Regions from separate parts of the Paenibacillus sp. GYB003 genome, predicted to be linked through region 1. Evidence: riboswitches for the same ligand, from Rfam matches in the RefSeq annotation. Region 1 holds a riboswitch; each other region holds the start of a gene.
The links. A riboswitch is a leader RNA that binds a small molecule or an ion and turns the genes downstream of it on or off. The one in region 1 is predicted to bind cyclic di-GMP.

Region 1 (4,596 bases):
TCTCTGCATAAATGAACAAACATAAACATTTCGTTTATGTTTGCGAGTGCGGCAGTCGTTTTGCTGCCACGCTGAAGACCATACTGGAATTCGTATGGTTTTTCTTTTTTTTTCCGAATGTAAAGAAAATATAATACCGACCGGCAAACAACCGAAAATAAGGTACAAAATCCGAGCAATCGGGCATTACTTCGGGCACCGGCGGAATTTATACTGAAGTTGTCGCGACAAAAGGAGCATCATGGAGGGGGAAAGGCAAAATCGATTTGCAAATGTGGACGTTTTGCTCAAATATGCTCTATGTTATTTATTTGTAAACGTATTGACTGAATAGTAAGCGTTTTATATGATAGAAACGAGCAAAAATAAACAATTGTCAAAGGGGAAGGAGCAGCACATGAAAACTTCAACCTATGCGAAAACGGGGACCGTCCTTGCCGTCGCTATCGCTTTGGCGGGCTGCGGACAAAGCGGGGGGCAAACCGGCCAAGCCTCGGCGCCGGGAGAAAACAAAGTGCCGATCGAGAGCGTGGAGGCATTTACGAAAGAGCCGGTTAAATTGACGCTCTTCAATAGCGGGGCGGGCATCAATAATGCTACCGATTTGCAAAAGATTATTCTGGAACCGGTGCAAAAGATGTATCCGAATATTTCGATCGAATTGATTACGGGCAGAAAGCTGGAGGATTTGATCGCCGCCGGGGAAACGCCCGACATTATTTCGACCAGCAACTTTTCCCTGGATACGTTCATTAGTATGGGACTGGGGACGGATTTGAACGAATTCGTCAAAACATACAAAATCGATCTCGGCCGTCTGGAGCCGGAAACGATCAAAAATCTTCAATTGTACGGAAAAAACGGGGAGCTGTACGGATTTCCGTTCGCCATGAACTACGGCATGATGGCCTATAACAAAGATATTTTCGATAAATACGGCGTCGCTTATCCGAAGGACGGCATGACCTGGGAGCAAGTGATCGAGCTGGCCAAAAAGACGACCCGCGCACAGGACGCAACGCAAATTCTCGGAATCGACCCGGGCTTCCCTCAAGTGTTTTCACGCGCCTATTCGCTGCCCGTGACGGATAACGGAGCCAAGGCGGTGCTCGCGACGGACGGATACCAAAAAATGTTTTCCATGCTGCGGGGCATTTACGACATTCCGGGCATGGTCGAACCCAAAACCAACTATTTGAAGGACAATATCGACTTCTTCCTGAAGGAACAAAGAGTCGCGATGAAGCCTTACTGGATCGCCGCTTTTACGACGCGCGTATTGCCGCTTGTCGAGCAAAACCAAAACTTCAACTGGGATCTGGTTTCCTTCCCGAGCTTTGCGGATAAACCGGGATACGGCAGAGAGGTCGATTTCCATCTGCTCATGATCACGCCTTCGAGCAAAAACAAGGATGCGGCGTACCGCGTGTTGCAAGCGATGCAAACGTCGGAAGCGCAGACGATGATCAACAAGTTCGGGCGATTGACCGTATTGAAGGATCCGGCAATCCAAAAAGATTATGCCGCCGACCTGAAAATTTTCGAGGGCAAAAATTTGGCGGGCATTTTCTCCGTCAAGCCGGCGCCGGTTCCGCGCGGCAGCATGTACGATTCCAAAATTTATTCGTACTTGAACGAAGCGAATCGGGATGTGATCCTGAACGGCAAAGACATCAACACCGCGCTTCGCGAAGCCGAGGAAAAATCGAATAAATACATCGAAGAAGAAAAGCAAAAGCAGGCGAAATAAGCGAAAAACCTTGCGAATCGTCAATGACGGCGAGATCGCCGAACTTCTACCGGCGAGGAGCGAGAGTATACGAAACGACAATGGAATGGTATAATCATGACGGCACCCTAACAAAAGATGACAAAATAGGATTGTTGTCTACAATTTCATACATCGTACGACAATGGCAAACCCACTGAAAAGTGGCGACGCAAAGCTACAGGGGCTAATGCGGGGAATACCTCGCGATGCCAGCCAGCTGCCGAATACGACGGAAGCCTCCGTCTGCCTATCGATCTAGTCACCATTGGACGGAGGCTTTTTGTGTTCTTCATTATTCGAAGTGTCGAATAGTCAGGAGGATTGATCCAACCCATTATTTCGGGCGAACTATTATTATTTTACGAAGAAAGAAGGGGACTGATGACAGACATCGTTCGTTCGTGGAACCAAGCTACTGACCTTGACCTCTGTACATTACCGGAAGCAGACGGTCGTTTTCCTGCTACCCTCCATAGATCTGAAATCAATGAAAGGGCAGCGGAAAAGAAAGAGATTCTTGATTTGCTGCAAGAGGAAATCAGGAATATGAAACATTTGGTGCCCATACCCTATGTATTTGCTTTTGCCGATAGCGACGGAACGGTCTTGGATTATATCGGGGCGGATTCGTTTATCGATTTTTTGGAAAGCAATTATATTAAACACGGCACCTCATTTTCAATGAAAGACGCAGGAATCAATGCGATTTCATTATCCATGGAATCGCAGTCGCTTTCCGTCGTAATCGGGTCCGAGCACAGCAATGCTTCGTTTGCGGAATTAGCCTGCGTATGCACTCCGATTCGTATCAAACACGTTACCGTGGGCTACCTGGGTCTCAGTTTTCATTATTCGCATGAAGTTACATTTGCAATACCGTTAATAGAACGGCTCGCTAAGAACATTCAAGAAAAATTGCCCCTGAAAGATCCGACGATTCAAAAGGAATTGATTTACGCTCGTTTTGACGAATACGATTTGACGAATCGCGAGAAAGAAATCGCTTACGGATGGCTGGACAATAAAAGCGTGCCTGAAATAGCGGATCGCTGCGGAATTAGTCCGAATACGGTTCGTACGTTCATTAAAAAGATTTATGCCAAAACGAGAGTGAATCAAAAAGGAGAATTTTTAAAAAAATTTAAATAACCAGTTTGTGTACGGGACGCATTAAACAAAAATTATAAAAAAATACCCAACATTGGGTATTTTTTTTATGTATAGTCATTTCTATAATTACTATTGATGACACAACGACAAATTCATACATCGTACGACAATAGCAAACCCGCTGAAAAGCGGCGACGCAAAGCTACAGGGGCTAAGGCGCAACTTTTACCGCTATGCCAGCCAGTTGCCGAATACGACGGTAGCCTCCGTCTATTTCTTGTTGGGATGACGGGGGTTTTTTTGTTTAAGGAGGTGTTTAGACAGCAGGAGCAATCGGAAGGGCAGACTGTGCAAGTTTCAGCTGAACAAGTCGTGGAAACGCTAACAAAATGGAGCGGGACTAGAGCTCGGGAACGATATCATTACATGTTCATTCCGGAGGAACTTTATGAGCTACGTATTGGAGAACGATAAAGAGTTCGAACGGTTGGAACGGCAATCTCAGCTTGTGCACGATTGCCGAAAGGAATTGCAGGATGTTGACGTTAGGGATGGCGCTCATTTGCTGGATGCCGGTTGCGGATCGGGTGCCGTCAGCCGATACTTGGCCGAGCGGTTTCCGTCTTCCCGAGTCGTCGGGTGCGATTATACGGCCTCTCTTCTTGCACAAGCCCGGGAAGTATCGAGGGATATATCGAACCTCGTTTTCGAAAAGCAGGATCTAAAACAGTTGAGTTACCCCGACGGGCAGTTCGATCTCATCGTTACTCGTTTTGTCCTCCAACATCAGGATTCGGAAGGACGGTGTCGAATTATCGCCGAACTGGCACGGGTTCTGAAGCCCGGCGGCGAACTCGTTGTGATTGAGTCGGACGGTTCCATGCTCCATCTGTATCCGCAAACGCCCATCGTAACGGAAGGATTGAGGAAATTAGCGGCAGTCGGGGAGGTCGACGTACAGGTCGGGCGAAAAATCCCTTACCTGCTCGCCGAAGCCGGTTTTTCCACCGTTTCGTGGAGGATGGAAACGGTGGAATTCCAAGGGGAGATTAAACATCTCCACATTGGGTTGGCGCAGGAACGATTCCACAACGGCGGTGCGTTTTTTGAAAGGGTGATCGGCGGAAAAGATCGCTGGCGGGCATTCTCCGAATCGTATTTGGCATGTATGGAGCATCCGCAATCCGTTTACTTTTACCATAAATTTATAGTTCGTGCCGTAAAAACGAAGTGAAAAGAGGGGGGAATTTATAAATTAATCGTAAGCTCGGACAAAAAAGAATAAGGGAGGATTCACGATGCCGGGCCAACAACTGGACCTTGAGGCGGGAAACAAGCATCGGCAGATCGGTTTATCGGATCAACAGGTTCTGGGCATGTACCGGGCCATGGTTTTGGCACGGAAGGTCGACGAACGGATGTGGCTGCTCAACCGCGCAGGGCGGATCCCGTTTCTGGTCTCCTGTCAAGGACATGAAGCCGCACAGGTAGGAGCGGCATATGCGCTGGATCCGGCGACGGACTTCCTTTGTCCGTATTACCGGGATATGGGGATGGCCATCGTATTCGGAATGACGGCGAAGGAATTGATGCTTGCCGCTTTCGCCAAGGCCGAGGACCCGAACAGCGGCGGCCGGCAAATGCCGTGTCATTACGGAAGCAAACCGTATCGCATCCTCTCGACTTCAAGCGTCGTCGCCAGCCAAGTGCCGCAT
Region 2 (4,596 bases), on a different contig from region 1:
ATGCGTAAAAACGGCAAGCCGTAGCGGTCGGCCGTTGATCCGTAAGCCAAAGGGGCGATTCGACATGAACCGTTCGCAATTTCGTTTTTTGGCGGGCCGGTGTCCCGAGCTTTACGCGCTTGCGGCGCGGGCGGAACATGTATTTGCCGTCAGTCCGGCCGCCGCGCCGGGCGAGCTTAAAGCGGTCGGCCGCTGGCTCGCGTTGGAGATGATGCGCCGGGAAGGACGGCTCGGCGAAGGAGAGGAGCCGGCCGATCCAGTCGCGGACCTGGACGCCATGGAGCTGCTGATGCCGGCCTTCGTCGCGCTGCTCAGGCGGCTCGAGCTTGCCGATCCGCGGGAGAGCGAGCTGCTCGTCGACGTTTCCGGCGTGAAGCGGACGATGCTCGGTTTGTACGATCTCGTTTGCTGGTATTACAAAACGTATATCGACGACGATTTCCGTCCCGAACCGTATTATATCGCCGCCCCCGATTCGGCGGCGCGCGCTCCGGCGGTCCGCGGGAACGGGATGAACGAAGCGGAGGAAGCGGGAAGCCGAACGATCGTCTTCGTCGACGGCACCGAACGGGAGGCGGAATGGCGCGAAAGCGCCGGAGCGGCGGGCGCTGCGAAGGGCATGACCGACGAGCGGGGCGGCGTCTACCGCGGCGAGACGAAGGGGCCGTGGAAGCACGGCCGGGGAACGTACGTATGGGCCGACGGGACGACGTACGAGGGAACGTGGGTCAACGACTTGGAGCACGGCTCCGGCGAAAAACGTTACGCGAACGGCGATTCGTACAGCGGCGAATGGCGCGAAGGAACCTTTCACGGAAACGGCGTCTATGTTTGGGCGGACGGGACCCGTTACGAAGGGGGCTGGGACGGCGGCCTCGAGCACGGCAGCGGCAGCAAGACGTACCCGGACGGAACGCGGCAAAGCGGGATATGGTCATACGGCGAATTCGTTCGAACGACCGATCAATTGCATCCGCCGACGATTCAACCGGACTGAGTTGGGGTACAAATATAAAGAGACGCCAACTAATCCGGTGAACCGTACGAACGCTGCACATACGGTTATCACCATCCTAAGCGGGGTGTAAGTGTATGCCATTTCATCATGTGCTGGTCGCGTATGACGGGTCTCCGCAATCGCAGACGGCTCTGGATCGCGCCGTCGATCTCGTTCGCGGCGCTCCGGGAGCGAAGCTGACGGTCGCCCACGCGTTCCAGCTCCCGAATTTCGTCGTGGGCGAGGCGATGGTGGTAGCGCCGGTCCTTACCGAGCTTGAAGAAATGTCGGAGTCGGAGCGCATTTTGGAAGAGGCGAAGGCGCGAGCCGCCCGGCTGCCGGACGCGACGTTTACGCTGCTGCAGGGCGATCCGGCCGCTTCGATATTGGAGTTCGCGGGAGAAATGGACGCGGACCTGATCGTCATCGGAAGCCGGGGACTCGGCACGTTCAAGGAGCTGGTGCTCGGCAGCGTCAGTCACTACGTCGTACAGCATTCCCCGATTCCGGTGCTCGTCATCAAAAACGAACGCTCCGGCCGATGACCCTAAAAAATTAAGCCAATATGGACAAAAATCCAGTCCGAGACGGCATCCGTCTCATATCGTAGATCGTGTGGTCCTAATTTCGCAATCGGCGGACGTAGACGATACGCTTCGCCGCCATTGGGAATCGACCGCAACAACTCGATATCGGGGAGGACTGGACATGGGATACCTTGGCGGTGCCGGTTGCGGCTATGGTGGCGGACTGTTTACTTCGACGGGCGTCATTTTGGTGTTGTTCATTTTGCTGGTCATCGTTAGCCGCGCCTTTATCTGATCGTCCTGAAAAGGCGTTCGGAAACAAGCATCGATACGATCCGGAGCGAGGGGCGGGCGACCGCCCCTCGCTTTCCGTTCGACCTCCGCTGCCGTGTCGAAAGGAACGAAAAACGTCCGAAAATAGTCGTTAATGTCTAAAAATAGGTAAAAAGGAGGATGCGGACGGACAAGCCCTTCTATATGCTTAAGGTAGGAATCGATAAAATAGAAGCCAAAACTTCGAAAGCTTCCCGATAAAGGCAAACCCGGCGAAAGCCGGCGACGCAAAGCTACAGGGGCTAAAGTCTCAGGCTAAGACGAGCGGAGACGATGCCAGCCAGCTGCCGAACGAACGGTTTGAAGTTTTTTTGTTTTGGATAAACGGATGGATGGGGACGCAGCAGGTCGATTACTTACGGAGCAAAGGGGCTGAACTTTAATGGACGAGCGGCTCAATTCAACGGAGCGCGGATTTTACGTAAAATTGGGCGACGATTTTTTCGGCATGTACGACACGTCGGGAGGGCCGAAGCTGTTTTTCAACCGCGACAAATACCGGCTGACCGATTCGAAATGGGATGTCGAGCTGGTCATCGGGCGCAAAAACAATCTGTTTATTTTTTATTGGCAGGGCGAGATGAAAATTTCGTTCCGTTTCTGCAAAAACCAGGATTCGGTGATCCAATTGTACCGTCTGCTGCAGGAGTACGTCTCCTCCAAGCGGACGTTGCGCTGACCATCGGCTTCCATACGAACCGGGCTTCCCGCCGTTACGGCGCGGAAGCTTTTTTCTTGAGCGCATGCCGCTGCAAAACGGCGGGAACACGAAAAACCGCATCGGGCGATGCGGCCTTGGAAGTCGGTTCATTCGGATACGGCAAAGGGAAAGGGGCTTATTCGGGCAGCTGAAAATAGATGTCTTCGCCTTGCGCGTCCAGCGTCAAATCGCGGTTCTCCAAAAACCAGACGTCCGCTTCCTCCATAAAAAACGTCATGCCGCCGGCGGTCGCCCGCAGCCCGGCATCGATCGGCTTCGCGCTCATTATGCCGAGCGCGTACGGGTTTTCCCCGCCGCCCGCGTATCGGACGTAAATGCGTATATGCTCGCCTTCGCGAAATCCCCATTCTTCGGCGAAACAACGGACGGCTTCGTCGGTTACGTTCAGCTTCATTCCGATTCCCCGTTTCTCGCGCCGGCATCGCCCAATCGCTTATGCATGAACACGAGCTCGTGCGCCAGACGTTCGATACGCTCGGCGGCGTCCGGATCGGCGATTTCTTTGCGTTCGTTGAAATGGCTGTCGTGCAAATAGACGTAGCTCGGAGCCACGTACGACCGGAAAAAGCCGGCGATCGGCTTCAGCTGGTTTTCGATGACGAGATAGTGCTGGTACGTGCCGCCCGTGGCGACGAAGCCGACGACCTTTTTGCGAAGCGCCGAAACCGGAATGAGATCGAACACGTTTTTGAGCGGTCCGGACAACGAAGCTTGGAAAATCGGCGTGCCGATGACGAAAAAGTCGGCTCCGGTGATCGCGTCGATAACCCGCTTCGTATCGCCCGTATAAGCGGAAGGGTCGCGTCCGTCGCAAAATACGACGTCGTATTGTTTGAGGTCGAGCAGCTCGGTCTCGACGGCCGGATCGTGCCTGCGCGCCTCCCGGAGCACTTCGTTTACGGCGATCGCCGTCTTCGAGCCGATAATCGTTCCCGATATGCCTAGCAGTTTCATGTCGTTCGCCTCTCTCGATAAGGTGGGATCCATAGGTCCGTGCGTCGGGGCGAAAGGAATTGCCCGAGGCGCGGAACGCGTTTCGTCCGCGTTGGCCGTTTCCCCATTATGGGAATATCGGCGGCGGTTTGTCAATAGTTTTGTAACTTTACATACAAATATGTGTAGGAAGTGAGACGTGCCGGAGCAGCCGGCTTGTATGATGCCGCGCGATAGTTCGACGAACCGAAGGCACGAGCATGCAGCCAATTTCGGAGTTACTTATAGGTTACCAAAGGAAGGAGGAATGAACTATTGCCCACGCGGAAACGTTCGACTGGGATAGGCCGAACGATGCGGGGATGGCTGATTTTGTGGAGTTAGATGTCTGCAAATGTCGAAGGTTATTTGTTGACAGCGCTTTCTTCCATTCTTTATGATGAACTTGTGCATCAGATGGATATCACTGTTTGGCAGCTTTTAACGCCGGGATGGAGGTGGATGATTCCGTATTCGGTTGATCTGGTTTCCGGTTGATGTGTACCGGATTCGTTTCGACCTTGATCGTTATAAGAAGTTCGATCGTTACAAGGAGGAGATGCAAATTGAAAAAAACGGTTGCCGCATGTTTGATCGGCATGCTGGCGTTCGGCGGCGCGGCCCAGACGGCCGCGGCGGACCCGGCGGCGGGCGGGGGGCTCGTGCAGGCGGCTTCGGCGCTTGCGGGCAAATCGTACGGCGAGCCCGAAGATCTCGGCGTCATGGTACAGAGCGTGTCGACGATCGATACCGCATACGGCGTCGAGGACGGGGTCCCGGTCCTGTATACGACGTCGAGCGGCACTCCCGCCGTATTCAACGTTGTCGATCTTCGCCAAAACAAGCTGCTGCGCTCGTTTCCGCTGAACGGAGCCGGCTCGGTATGGACGCATAAAACGGACGCGTCCGGCAACGTGTACATAGGCGGAACCGGCAAGCTGTACCGGTATTCGCCCGGGACGAAGACGGTTGCCGATCTCGGCGCCGTTACGCCCGGAGCGAAGGCGATTTACGGGTTGAGCACGGACGAGGCGGGCAATGTATAT
Region 3 (4,596 bases), on a different contig from region 1:
CCTGATGGAAAAGTCGGTTCGCCATCAGGCCGTCCGCCTGCTCGGACAGTACGCGAATTCGTCGCCGGGGCGGCACGAGCTGATGGCCATCCGGCCGGAAGACATGCGCGTCGACCGCCGATAGCGAACGAAGTCCGCAACCGTACGGAGCCGCCGGAAAAGCGGCTTTTTTTTCGTTTGCCCGGATATCCCGAAATGCACGACGATGCCGATTCCTGTATAATACGTACATCGGCTGTGAACGATTTTTCGCCATGGAGGGCTGAAACGATAATGATCAAAGCGCTCGTGTTCGACTTCGACGGACTCATTCTGGATACGGAAACGAACGAATATCACGCCTACGCGGAAGCTTATCGGCATCACGGCGCCGAGCTGCCGCTCGAGCGATGGTCGAAGGTGATCGGGACGGACATGCTGTCCGTATTCGATCCGCTCGACGATTTGGAGCAGCGCGTCGGCAATCCGGTCGATCGCGAGCGGTTCCGCGCAATGCGCCGCAAGCTGTTCGAAGAGCGGATGGAGCGCGAGCAGCTGCGGCCCGGCGTCGTCTCCACCTTGGAGCAGGCCCGGCGATTGGGACTCGCGATCGGACTCGCTTCGAGCTCGTCGAGCGAGTGGGTGATCGGCTATTTGGAGAAGTTCGCCATCCGCGACTATTTTTCCGTCATTCGCACGCGGGATTACGTCGCGAAGGTGAAGCCCGATCCGGAGCTGTACGTGCAGGCCGTCGATCGGCTGGGCGTCTTGCCGGAGGAAGCGCTGGCGTTCGAGGATTCGCCGAACGGAGCGCTGGCGGCGCGGCGCGCCGGGCTTCACTGCGTCATCGTCCCGAACTCGGTGACGGAGTCGCTCCCGTTCGGCGAGCACAGCAAACGAATCGCGTCGATGGAAGGGCTCGATTTGAGCCGCTTGCTCGAGGAGCTGGCGTCCGGCCGGACGGAGGGGGAGCGATGATCGAAATCCGCCGCACGCAGCCGAAGCGGCTGCTCAACCCGGCTTCGGGATATTTGACCGGCTACAGCCATACGCTCAATCCGTACGCAGGCTGCGGGTTCGCGTGCTCGTACTGCTACGTCCGCAAAATGCCGGTCGCGTTGTTCCGCCGGGAGCCGTGGGGCGAATGGGTCGACGTGAAGGTCGGCTCGGCGGAGCTGCTCGCCGGCGAGCTGGCCAAGGCGAAACGGAAAGGGCCCGTAACGATCTTCATGTCGTCGAGCACCGATCCGTACCAGCCGCTGGAGGCGAAGGAGCTCGTGACCCGTTCGCTGCTTGCCGCGATGGCGGACGAACCGCCCGACTTTTTGTTCGTGCAGACGCGCAGCCCGCTCGTGACGCGAGATATCGATCTGCTTCTGCGGTTGAAGGATCGCGTTCGGATCAGCATGACGGTAGAAACCGACATGGAATCCGTACGGAAGGCGTTCACTCCGTCCGCCCCTCCGATCGCCGCCCGTTTGTCCGCCTTGCGCAAGCTGACCGAGGCGGGCCTTCGAACGCAGGCCGCCGTTTCGCCGGTGCTGCCGAGCAGCCCGCAGTTCGCCGGGACGATCGCCGCGGCGACCCGGCGGGTTTGCGTCGACGATTTTTTCATGGGAGACGGCAGCTCCGGAAGGCGGACGGAGCAGCTCGGCATCCGGACCTTGTTCGAGAAGACCGGTTATACGGAATGGTACGATCGCGAACGGTACAAGGACATCGTCGAAGCGCTCGGCCGCCATTTCCCGCCGGAACGGGTCAAAGTGAGCCAGAGCGGATTTTTGCCCGATTCGTCCGATACGAATGTGTTGTAAAATGTTCGAACATTCGGGATTTGCAGAAAAATTAGAATCGTTCGATTTTTAGTTTCGTTGAAAGAAAAGGTATGGTATATTAAGGTTCAGGTAGACTACCAGCAAATAATTGGAAATGGAAGTTTGGCAAACTTGCCGAAAGGCAGGGACGCAAAGCCACAGGTCTAAGGTTCGGCAGAACTATGACAGCTGGGTTGCTGAAACGCTCGCGTTCGCGTTGATCGTATCATGCCATCGGCCGTCCCTGAATCCGGGTACGGCTTTTTTTAGCTTGCAGAGCTAATCGTCCCCCCGGGTCGCGGCAAAGTATCGGAATCGAGCCTCGAAAGCCCTCGCCGCGCCTCCGCAGCTGTCTCTCATCGCTCACGTCCGCATAAACGACGCATACCGACAAACCTAACGGAAGGGAAGAACCATATGCACATAACCCGCGCGTTTCGGTCGTTCCGCTTGTCCGTCTTCCGGAGAAAGGAAGCGCTGCTTGCCGCTCTCGCGCTGCTCTCGGGCGTCGGCGCGCTCATCGACGCGATTCCGGATGCTGCCCGGTCGCTCGCTTCGCTTCTGTTTACATTGTCGCTTCTGGCGGCCGCGGCGCTGAACAAACGCCGGAAAGCCGCATACGGCCTGTCCAGCCTCGCCCTGCTGGCGTACATCGTCTTTATGCGGCCGGACGGCTTGTTCGCCCTGCTCTTAACCGCCTATCCGCTATTGCTGTTTTACGCGCTTCTTCTGCCGAGTCCGCTGTATACGCTCGCAGCGGCGCTGGCGATCGGTCTCAATTTGTATGCGTACGCCGACACGCCCGAAGGGCAGCAATGGCTGACGCATCTGTTTTTTATCGCGCTCCATGCGATGGCTTACACGATAGTGGCGCATTACACGCGAAAGCTCGAACGGGAGCGAAACGAGTACCGCCACCTCAGCATGATCGATTCGCTCACCGGGCTTGCTTCGCTGCAGCAGACGCTGCTGTTCGGGCAGCGGCTGATCGACGAAGGCAAGGCGGTCCGCGTGCTGCTGATCGACCTTAATTTTTTCAAGCAAATCAACGATACGCACGGGCATATGGTCGGGAATAAAGTCATTCTGCACGTCGCGGACTATTTGCGCGGGCTGGTCCATAATGTGAACGGAATCGCCGGCCGATTGGGCGGGGACGAATTCGTCCTCGTCGTCGAAGATTCGCCTCCTTTCGAAGGCATTCGCGAGCGGCTGCTCGGCGAGCTGAACGGTCAATCGTTCGCGATGGGCGACGGGACGCCGCCGGTGTCGCTTTCTTTTTCCGTCGGCGTCGCCGCCTCGAAGCCCGACCGGAGCGTACGGATCGAAGATTTGCTCCATGACGCCGATTTGAACATGTACGAATTCAAATTGCATCACCGGCTGCCGACGTTCCACGGGAAGACGGCGGATTTGATCGAGCATAATCCCGATCCGATCTGCACGTTCGACCGCAAAGGCAAGCTCATCGCCGTCAATCCGGCCGCCGCCGACCTGCTCGGCTATACCGCCGAGGAAATGACCCGCAGGCAGTTCGTGGCGCTCATTCATCCGGACGACCGTCCGAAGGCGCTGAAGTCGTTTCTGGAGACGATGAAGGGCGGCTCGATCCATTTCGAGCTGCAGCTGCTGCATAAAGAGGGGCATACGATCATCGCCGACGTAACGAACATTCCGATCATCGCCGATCATCAGATCGTAGGGATTTACGGCGTCGCCAAAGATATTACCGACAAGAAAAAAGCGGAGGAGCTGCTTCGCAACTCCGACCGGCTTGCGGTGACCGGACAGCTGGCCGCCGGACTGGCCCACGAAATCCGCAACCCGCTTACGGCGCTGAAAGGCTTCATACAGCTGCAGCAATCGGCTCCGACCGAGAACAAGGCGTACTATCCGATCATGCTGAACGAGCTCGAGCGGATCAATTTTATCGTCAACGAGTTTTTGCTGCTGTCCAAGCCGAAAGAGGCGAGCTTCCGCGATACCGATATTCGCACGGTACTCGATCACGTGGTGACGCTGCTCGATACGGAGGCGATCATGAACAAGGTGCGGCTCGTCACCGAAGAGATGGCCAACATTCCTCCGATCCGATGCGATGAAAACCAGATGAAGCAGGTGTTCGTCAACGTGCTGAAAAACGCGATCGAGGCGATGCCGGACGGAGGAGAAGTGAGAGTGCGGACGGAGACGTCCAAAGGCTCGTTCATCGTGCGCATTACCGATCAGGGCGGCGGTATTCCGGAGGAGCTGATCCCGAAGATCGGCCAGCCGTTTTTCACGACGAAGGAAAACGGGACCGGTCTCGGCCTGATGATCTGCCACAATATAATGGAGACGCACGGCGGCAGGCTGTCGATCGAAAGCGTTATGGGCTCGGGAACGACGGTCGAAATCGAGCTGCCCTTTTCGTGAGGGCCATTTTGCGGACGGCGGGGTTTGGATATAATAGAACTGCTTTATCCCGGAAATATGTTACAATGATCCGTATGTACGCATAACGTACCGATGCGATAAAGGAGTTCCCGCATGAAGCAAACGACGCACGAGGTCGGCGGCGGCATTTCGGATAAAGCCGTCGTCGTCAGCTTGGTATTGAAGAGCGACAGAGCCGGCGAGGAAGCCGTGCGCTATTCGCTCCAGGAATTGATCGGACTCGCGGAAAGCGCGGGCGTGCTGGTGCTGCATGAGTCGGTGCAGACGAGAGAGTCGGTCGATCCGAAATGGTTTATCGGCAAAGGGAAGGTCGAGGAAATCCGCGAAATCGCCGAGCGGCTCGGCGCCAATACGGCGATATTCGACC
Region 4 (4,596 bases), on a different contig from region 1:
CATGCTCCGTCTTCGTCCCCATCCGCCCGTTCCGTAGCAGCGCCCGGAAGCAGCAGTTCCAGCGAGCGGTCGACAAGCCGATCGATCGAAGGACCGACCGTCGTGGGCGGAATATCGAACATCTCCATCTCCGGTACGTCATCGTAAACGATGAGCGACATATCGTCCGGAATGTGCAAGCGATGCCGCTTCAACAGCCGGTTAAGCCAGACGAGCGTACCTTGGCAATCGACGACTAGCGCGGACGGCCTGTCCGACTTGTCGATGAACGCTTCGAATGCCTGTTCCTTCGAAGATTCGGTCGAATTGACAATGAAATCCGGACGGTAATTCAGCCCGAATTCCGTGATCCCTTGCATATAGCCGTTGAATTTGTCCAATGACGGGTAACCGACAAACCCGATCGAACGGTGCCCTAGTTCCGCCAAATAGCGTACGGCTTCGTATATCCCGCCTCTTCGGTTGATTTCGATCGAATGAGCCCCTTCCATCTTTCCTCCGCCAAGCAAAATCATTTTTCCGTCGAATCGTTCCGCCTCCTTGATAAAGTCGAACGAAGGGACCCAGTCGATGAAGCCGGTCCAATAGACGACGTAATCGACCATCAACTGATTGAAGCTGCGAAGCGCTTCTACCGGATCGGCCATCGTCATGATGACATCGTAGCCTCGTTTTTTGCCCTCTTTATGCAACGCCAGACTCAAATTGTAAAAGAAAAGCCCTTCCATTCTCGGCCAAATAAGACCGATATAATTCGTTTTTTTACGAATCAGCCGTTTGGCCGCCACATTCGGAACATAGTTCATCTGCCTCGCGATATCGGCGATTTTTTGCCTCATCTTCTCGCTGACGCCGGCTTCGTTGTTGAGAGCGCGGGATACGGTCGAATGCGTGACGCCTGCGGCTCTCGCAATATCTTTGATAGTAACCATCGTTTTCCAAGCCTCCGCAGCTTCTGTACAATTTCAAAATAGCACACGTTTGCGTAATAATCAATCCATTGCTTAATATAAAGGCATAAATATACTCACACGTTTGTTTGTATTTTCTCCTGCGCCTTATGGACCGATCCAAAACCGTTTGACGGCGCCGCCGTCCTCCTCCGTATATTCCGACTCGAATACGCCCCCGTTTTTCAATATCGTTTTTTCCGAGCCGACGTTGTTCCGGTCGCAGCAGACGAGAACGTCGGAAATGCCGAGTTCCCTCGCCTTTTGCAGCGCAAGCGCAAGCAGAGCGGTCGCGTACCCTTTCCGCCGCGCGGACGGACGAATGCCGTAGCCGATATGCCCGCCGCTGTTCAGCAGCTTCCGGTTCAGCCGATGGCGAATGTTCGTTACGCCCGCGACTTCGTTCCTCCCGTCGATCAGCCAGTACGTCGAATGCGGCACCCAATTCGGGTCGTCGAGCTTTTCCTCGCTGTCCTGCGAAAACAAATAGTCGAGCATCGCCGCGAAATCGGACGGGTCTCTTGCGATCACCCACGGCACCATCTTTTCCCCGCTCCCCAGCCATTCGTTATAAAACGATAGGTAAGCGTCGCGGTATTCGGCGGACGGCCTTACAAGTCGCAGCTCGTTTCCCATCGGACTTTTCCTCCCGAACGTAAATTTCAGTTCTTAACCATACCGGAGCAACGAAAATTATATTTTACAATAACTCTCAGAAATATAAAACACAAGACCTATCGATTCTCAATGGAAAACGTAGTATATTCTGAATAGATTGACAATTGAATACTTCGTACGATAATAGCAAACCCACTGAAAAGTGGCGACGCAAAGCTACAGGGGCTAAAGCGGGCCGATCTGCCGCCGCGATGCCAGCCAGCTGCCGAATACGACGGAAGCCTCCGTCTATCTTTCTATTTATGGATTTATTAAAGTGGACGGAGGCTTTTTGCGTTTTCTGCCAAGACATTGAAAGGGGGGATGCGCCGCTCGCGTTAAAAACGCCATAATACGGAGGAGGAACAAGCAGCCGGGAAAATCCGTTTTCCGGACAAGCCGCCAGGCGACGGCCTGGCCTAAAACAAGGGAGGGATATTCATATGAAAATTCATGCAAGCGTACAGCCGTCGCATCTTCGGAGCCATATCGCGGGAGCGGCCGATCATCTCGCCAACGAGTCTGACGAGCTTCGCAAATGTTCGCCGGAGCAAGTGCTTTACGACGAGTATGTCAAAGCGGGATCGCCTCACGGACCGGTTCTTTACGCCGTCAAAGGCGAGCATTGGAACGGCGTAAGTCCCCGCTTCCTGGAATTTCTCAACAAGTTTACCTTCACGCGCGAGATGATGGGATATGCCGAGTGCGGCTACGGAATTCAGCGGCATCGTACGTTCATGCGTAATCTGATTATCAGTGAACACGAGCTTGAAGACCGCCGGGCCGGCAATGGGCTTGACATCGATGTCGGATGCCTGGCGATGACCACGAGAATGGCGATGTACGATCTGGCCAAAATCGCGATCCGCCATTCCCGGGAGCTGCATCCCGGCAAAAAACCGGTCGCGCTTGTGCCTACTCCGTCGTGGGACTACAGGGGGATTTTCAAGGATGTCGGATTTGACATCGTCTATCTTCCGATTCGTCCCAAACACGGATGGCTCCCCGATCTGAACGAGTGGGACTCGGTCGTCCAGGAGCTCAGACAGCGCCGCGACGTCCATATCGGTATTGCGGTGAGCAATCCGCAGCACAACCCGACCGGAATGCAATGGCCGACGGATGCAACCGCCTATTTGCTCCGGCTTTGCGCGGAGGAATCGGGATATTTGCTGATCGACGACGCCTATTACAACGTCCACGACCCGCGTGTTCCGGTGGTCAACACCTTGAAAAGCGTATTGAATCTGTTTGACGAGAATGAAGGCGATAACCCTATCGTGCAATCCGGAATGTTCGAGAGATGGATGGCGACCCGACCTTTCGGCAAACAGTTCAGCTGCAACACGATGGGTGTCGCCGCGATTACAACTTCGCCCATGCTGCTGCGCCGGTTGGCCCGGGAGTCGTGGATAAACCGGTACCACTGCAACACTCACAACGCCGAAGTGATGTGCGCATGGCTTGCAACCCGGGAAGCCGCCGAATGGACATTGGAAACCGGGATGTTCTACACCCGCCAGAAGGAGCGCGTGCGACAAAAGCTGGTCGAGGCAATGGGCTGGCCGAACGAGAGCGTTTGCGTCGGTCCCTCGACCTCCTACATGCTATTCGAGGTGCCGAAAGTATATCAAGCGCTCGAAAACGGCATCGACCTGTTCCGCGACGACTTGTTTTATGCCACGGGTACGCTTTTATGCGCATCGCTCTTCAATCAGGCTGCGCCTGCGCCGTATGTGCGCCTTCATCTGGGCAGCCATTACGACGTGATCGACGAGTTTCTGCGGCGCTGGCAGGTCGCCGGCCTCCATTACTGCCAGTCCGATCGGTTTCCCGGCAAGGCGGCATTGTTCGAGCCGCTTCAAAAACAGGAATTCCGCCCGTTGGTCATGTCGTAGCTCTTAGTACCCCGGAACCGATTGCGGAGATATTCTCATATCCATGGAGGAGACGAAAATGGAACGCTTGCTTCCTTTTCCTTCATAAAGGAGCGGAACATTCAATGATGAAACGACTAGTCAGAAGCGTGTTGGCGGACAAGCTGACCATTCTTAGGGAACCGGGGCGCCCGGATATCGGCCTGGTCGGTCCGGTTCGACTTCCCGTTCAATTGGACGATCGGGAAATAATGTTCCAGTGGTACGCATGGTTAAAGATCGAGAAAAGCATGCTGCAAAAAGAAGATCTTCTCGCCGTGCTTCCCCAGATGAATCTCGCGTCCTATCAGCAATCCTCCGTATTAGTCTACGGCGATTTCGCCAACGCGGAGCAAACGCTCGTTCGGATGCACAGTATTTGCCATACGGGAGATATATTCGGCAGCAAGCGGTGCGATTGCGGCTTTCAATTGCGGCGTTCCATGTCCATGATGGTGAACAACGGAAGCGGTGCCCTGTTCTATCTGGCCGACCACGAAGGACGCGGAATTGGTTTATTCGCCAAATCTTTGACGTACGTGCTTCAAGAAGAAGGGTACGATACGGTGGAAGCCAATGTCGCACTAGGGTTTTCGGACGATCACCGCTCCTATGACGAAGCGATACGGGTGCTTCGCTACTTGCGGCCCAAGCCCGTGACCCTGATTACGAACAATCCTAAAAAATTGCAATCGTTGCAAGAACAAGGGCTGTCCACCAACGATCATTACCCGATTTGGGGAAAGCCGTCCAAATACAATAGACGTTATTTGGCAACCAAAATTGCCAAATCGGGCCATCTCCCCCCCGGCATACAGATGCAAAGCCTGGATCACGGATCGTGAGGGGGGTAACGGGAATGAAGACGGACGAGCCTTTTATGAAGATCGCACTCGATCTGGCGGCAACCTGCAAAGGAAAAACATCGCCGAATCCCGTTGTCGGCGCCGTTTTGGTCAAAGAAGGACAAATTGTCGGCACGGGAGTCCATCGAAAGGCGGGTGAACCCCACGCCGAGGTACACGCCTTCCGCATGGCCGGCGAGCATGCCAAAGACGCTACCTTGTATGTTA

Region 2: linked by a shared signal. The riboswitch ahead of PV407_RS10910 (hypothetical protein) and the one ahead of PV407_RS26870 (class I SAM-dependent methyltransferase) in region 1 are both predicted to bind cyclic di-GMP.
Region 3: linked by a shared signal. The riboswitch ahead of PV407_RS00590 (ATP-binding protein) and the one ahead of PV407_RS26870 (class I SAM-dependent methyltransferase) in region 1 are both predicted to bind cyclic di-GMP.
Region 4: linked by a shared signal. The riboswitch ahead of PV407_RS20095 (pyridoxal phosphate-dependent aminotransferase) and the one ahead of PV407_RS26870 (class I SAM-dependent methyltransferase) in region 1 are both predicted to bind cyclic di-GMP.

What each region holds. Positions count from the first base shown of each region.
Region 1 is NZ_JARBDC010000085.1:5,499-10,094, forward strand. Features, by position in the region: gene PV407_RS26860 (ABC transporter substrate-binding protein) at 398-1,750, shown strand; cyclic di-GMP riboswitch class I at 1,906-1,996, shown strand; gene PV407_RS26865 (LuxR C-terminal-related transcriptional regulator) at 2,153-2,920, shown strand; cyclic di-GMP riboswitch class I at 3,043-3,133, shown strand; gene PV407_RS26870 (class I SAM-dependent methyltransferase) at 3,330-4,115, shown strand; gene PV407_RS26875 (thiamine pyrophosphate-dependent dehydrogenase E1 component subunit alpha) at 4,180-4,596, shown strand, end outside.
Region 2 is NZ_JARBDC010000032.1:16,649-21,244, reverse strand. Features, by position in the region: gene rsgA (ribosome small subunit-dependent GTPase A) at 1-24, shown strand, start outside; gene PV407_RS10925 (MORN repeat-containing protein) at 65-997, shown strand; gene PV407_RS10920 (universal stress protein) at 1,093-1,542, shown strand; gene PV407_RS10915 (YjcZ family sporulation protein) at 1,706-1,819, shown strand; cyclic di-GMP riboswitch class I at 2,050-2,149, shown strand; gene PV407_RS10910 (hypothetical protein) at 2,240-2,536, shown strand; gene PV407_RS10905 (HesB/YadR/YfhF family protein) at 2,694-2,972, opposite strand; gene PV407_RS10900 (NADPH-dependent FMN reductase) at 2,969-3,532, opposite strand; gene PV407_RS10895 (hypothetical protein) at 4,117-4,596, shown strand, end outside.
Region 3 is NZ_JARBDC010000001.1:122,696-127,291, reverse strand. Features, by position in the region: gene PV407_RS00605 (AAA family ATPase) at 1-124, shown strand, start outside; gene PV407_RS00600 (HAD family hydrolase) at 274-957, shown strand; gene PV407_RS00595 (SPL family radical SAM protein) at 954-1,793, shown strand; cyclic di-GMP riboswitch class I at 1,909-1,995, shown strand; gene PV407_RS00590 (ATP-binding protein) at 2,211-4,208, shown strand; gene hflX (GTPase HflX) at 4,323-4,596, shown strand, end outside.
Region 4 is NZ_JARBDC010000064.1:7,637-12,232, reverse strand. Features, by position in the region: gene PV407_RS20105 (LacI family DNA-binding transcriptional regulator) at 1-932, opposite strand, end outside; gene PV407_RS20100 (GNAT family N-acetyltransferase) at 1,059-1,586, opposite strand; cyclic di-GMP riboswitch class I at 1,744-1,838, shown strand; gene PV407_RS20095 (pyridoxal phosphate-dependent aminotransferase) at 2,162-3,505, shown strand; gene PV407_RS20090 (GTP cyclohydrolase II) at 3,610-4,368, shown strand; gene ribD (bifunctional diaminohydroxyphosphoribosylaminopyrimidine deaminase/5-amino-6-(5-phosphoribosylamino)uracil reductase RibD) at 4,383-4,596, shown strand, end outside.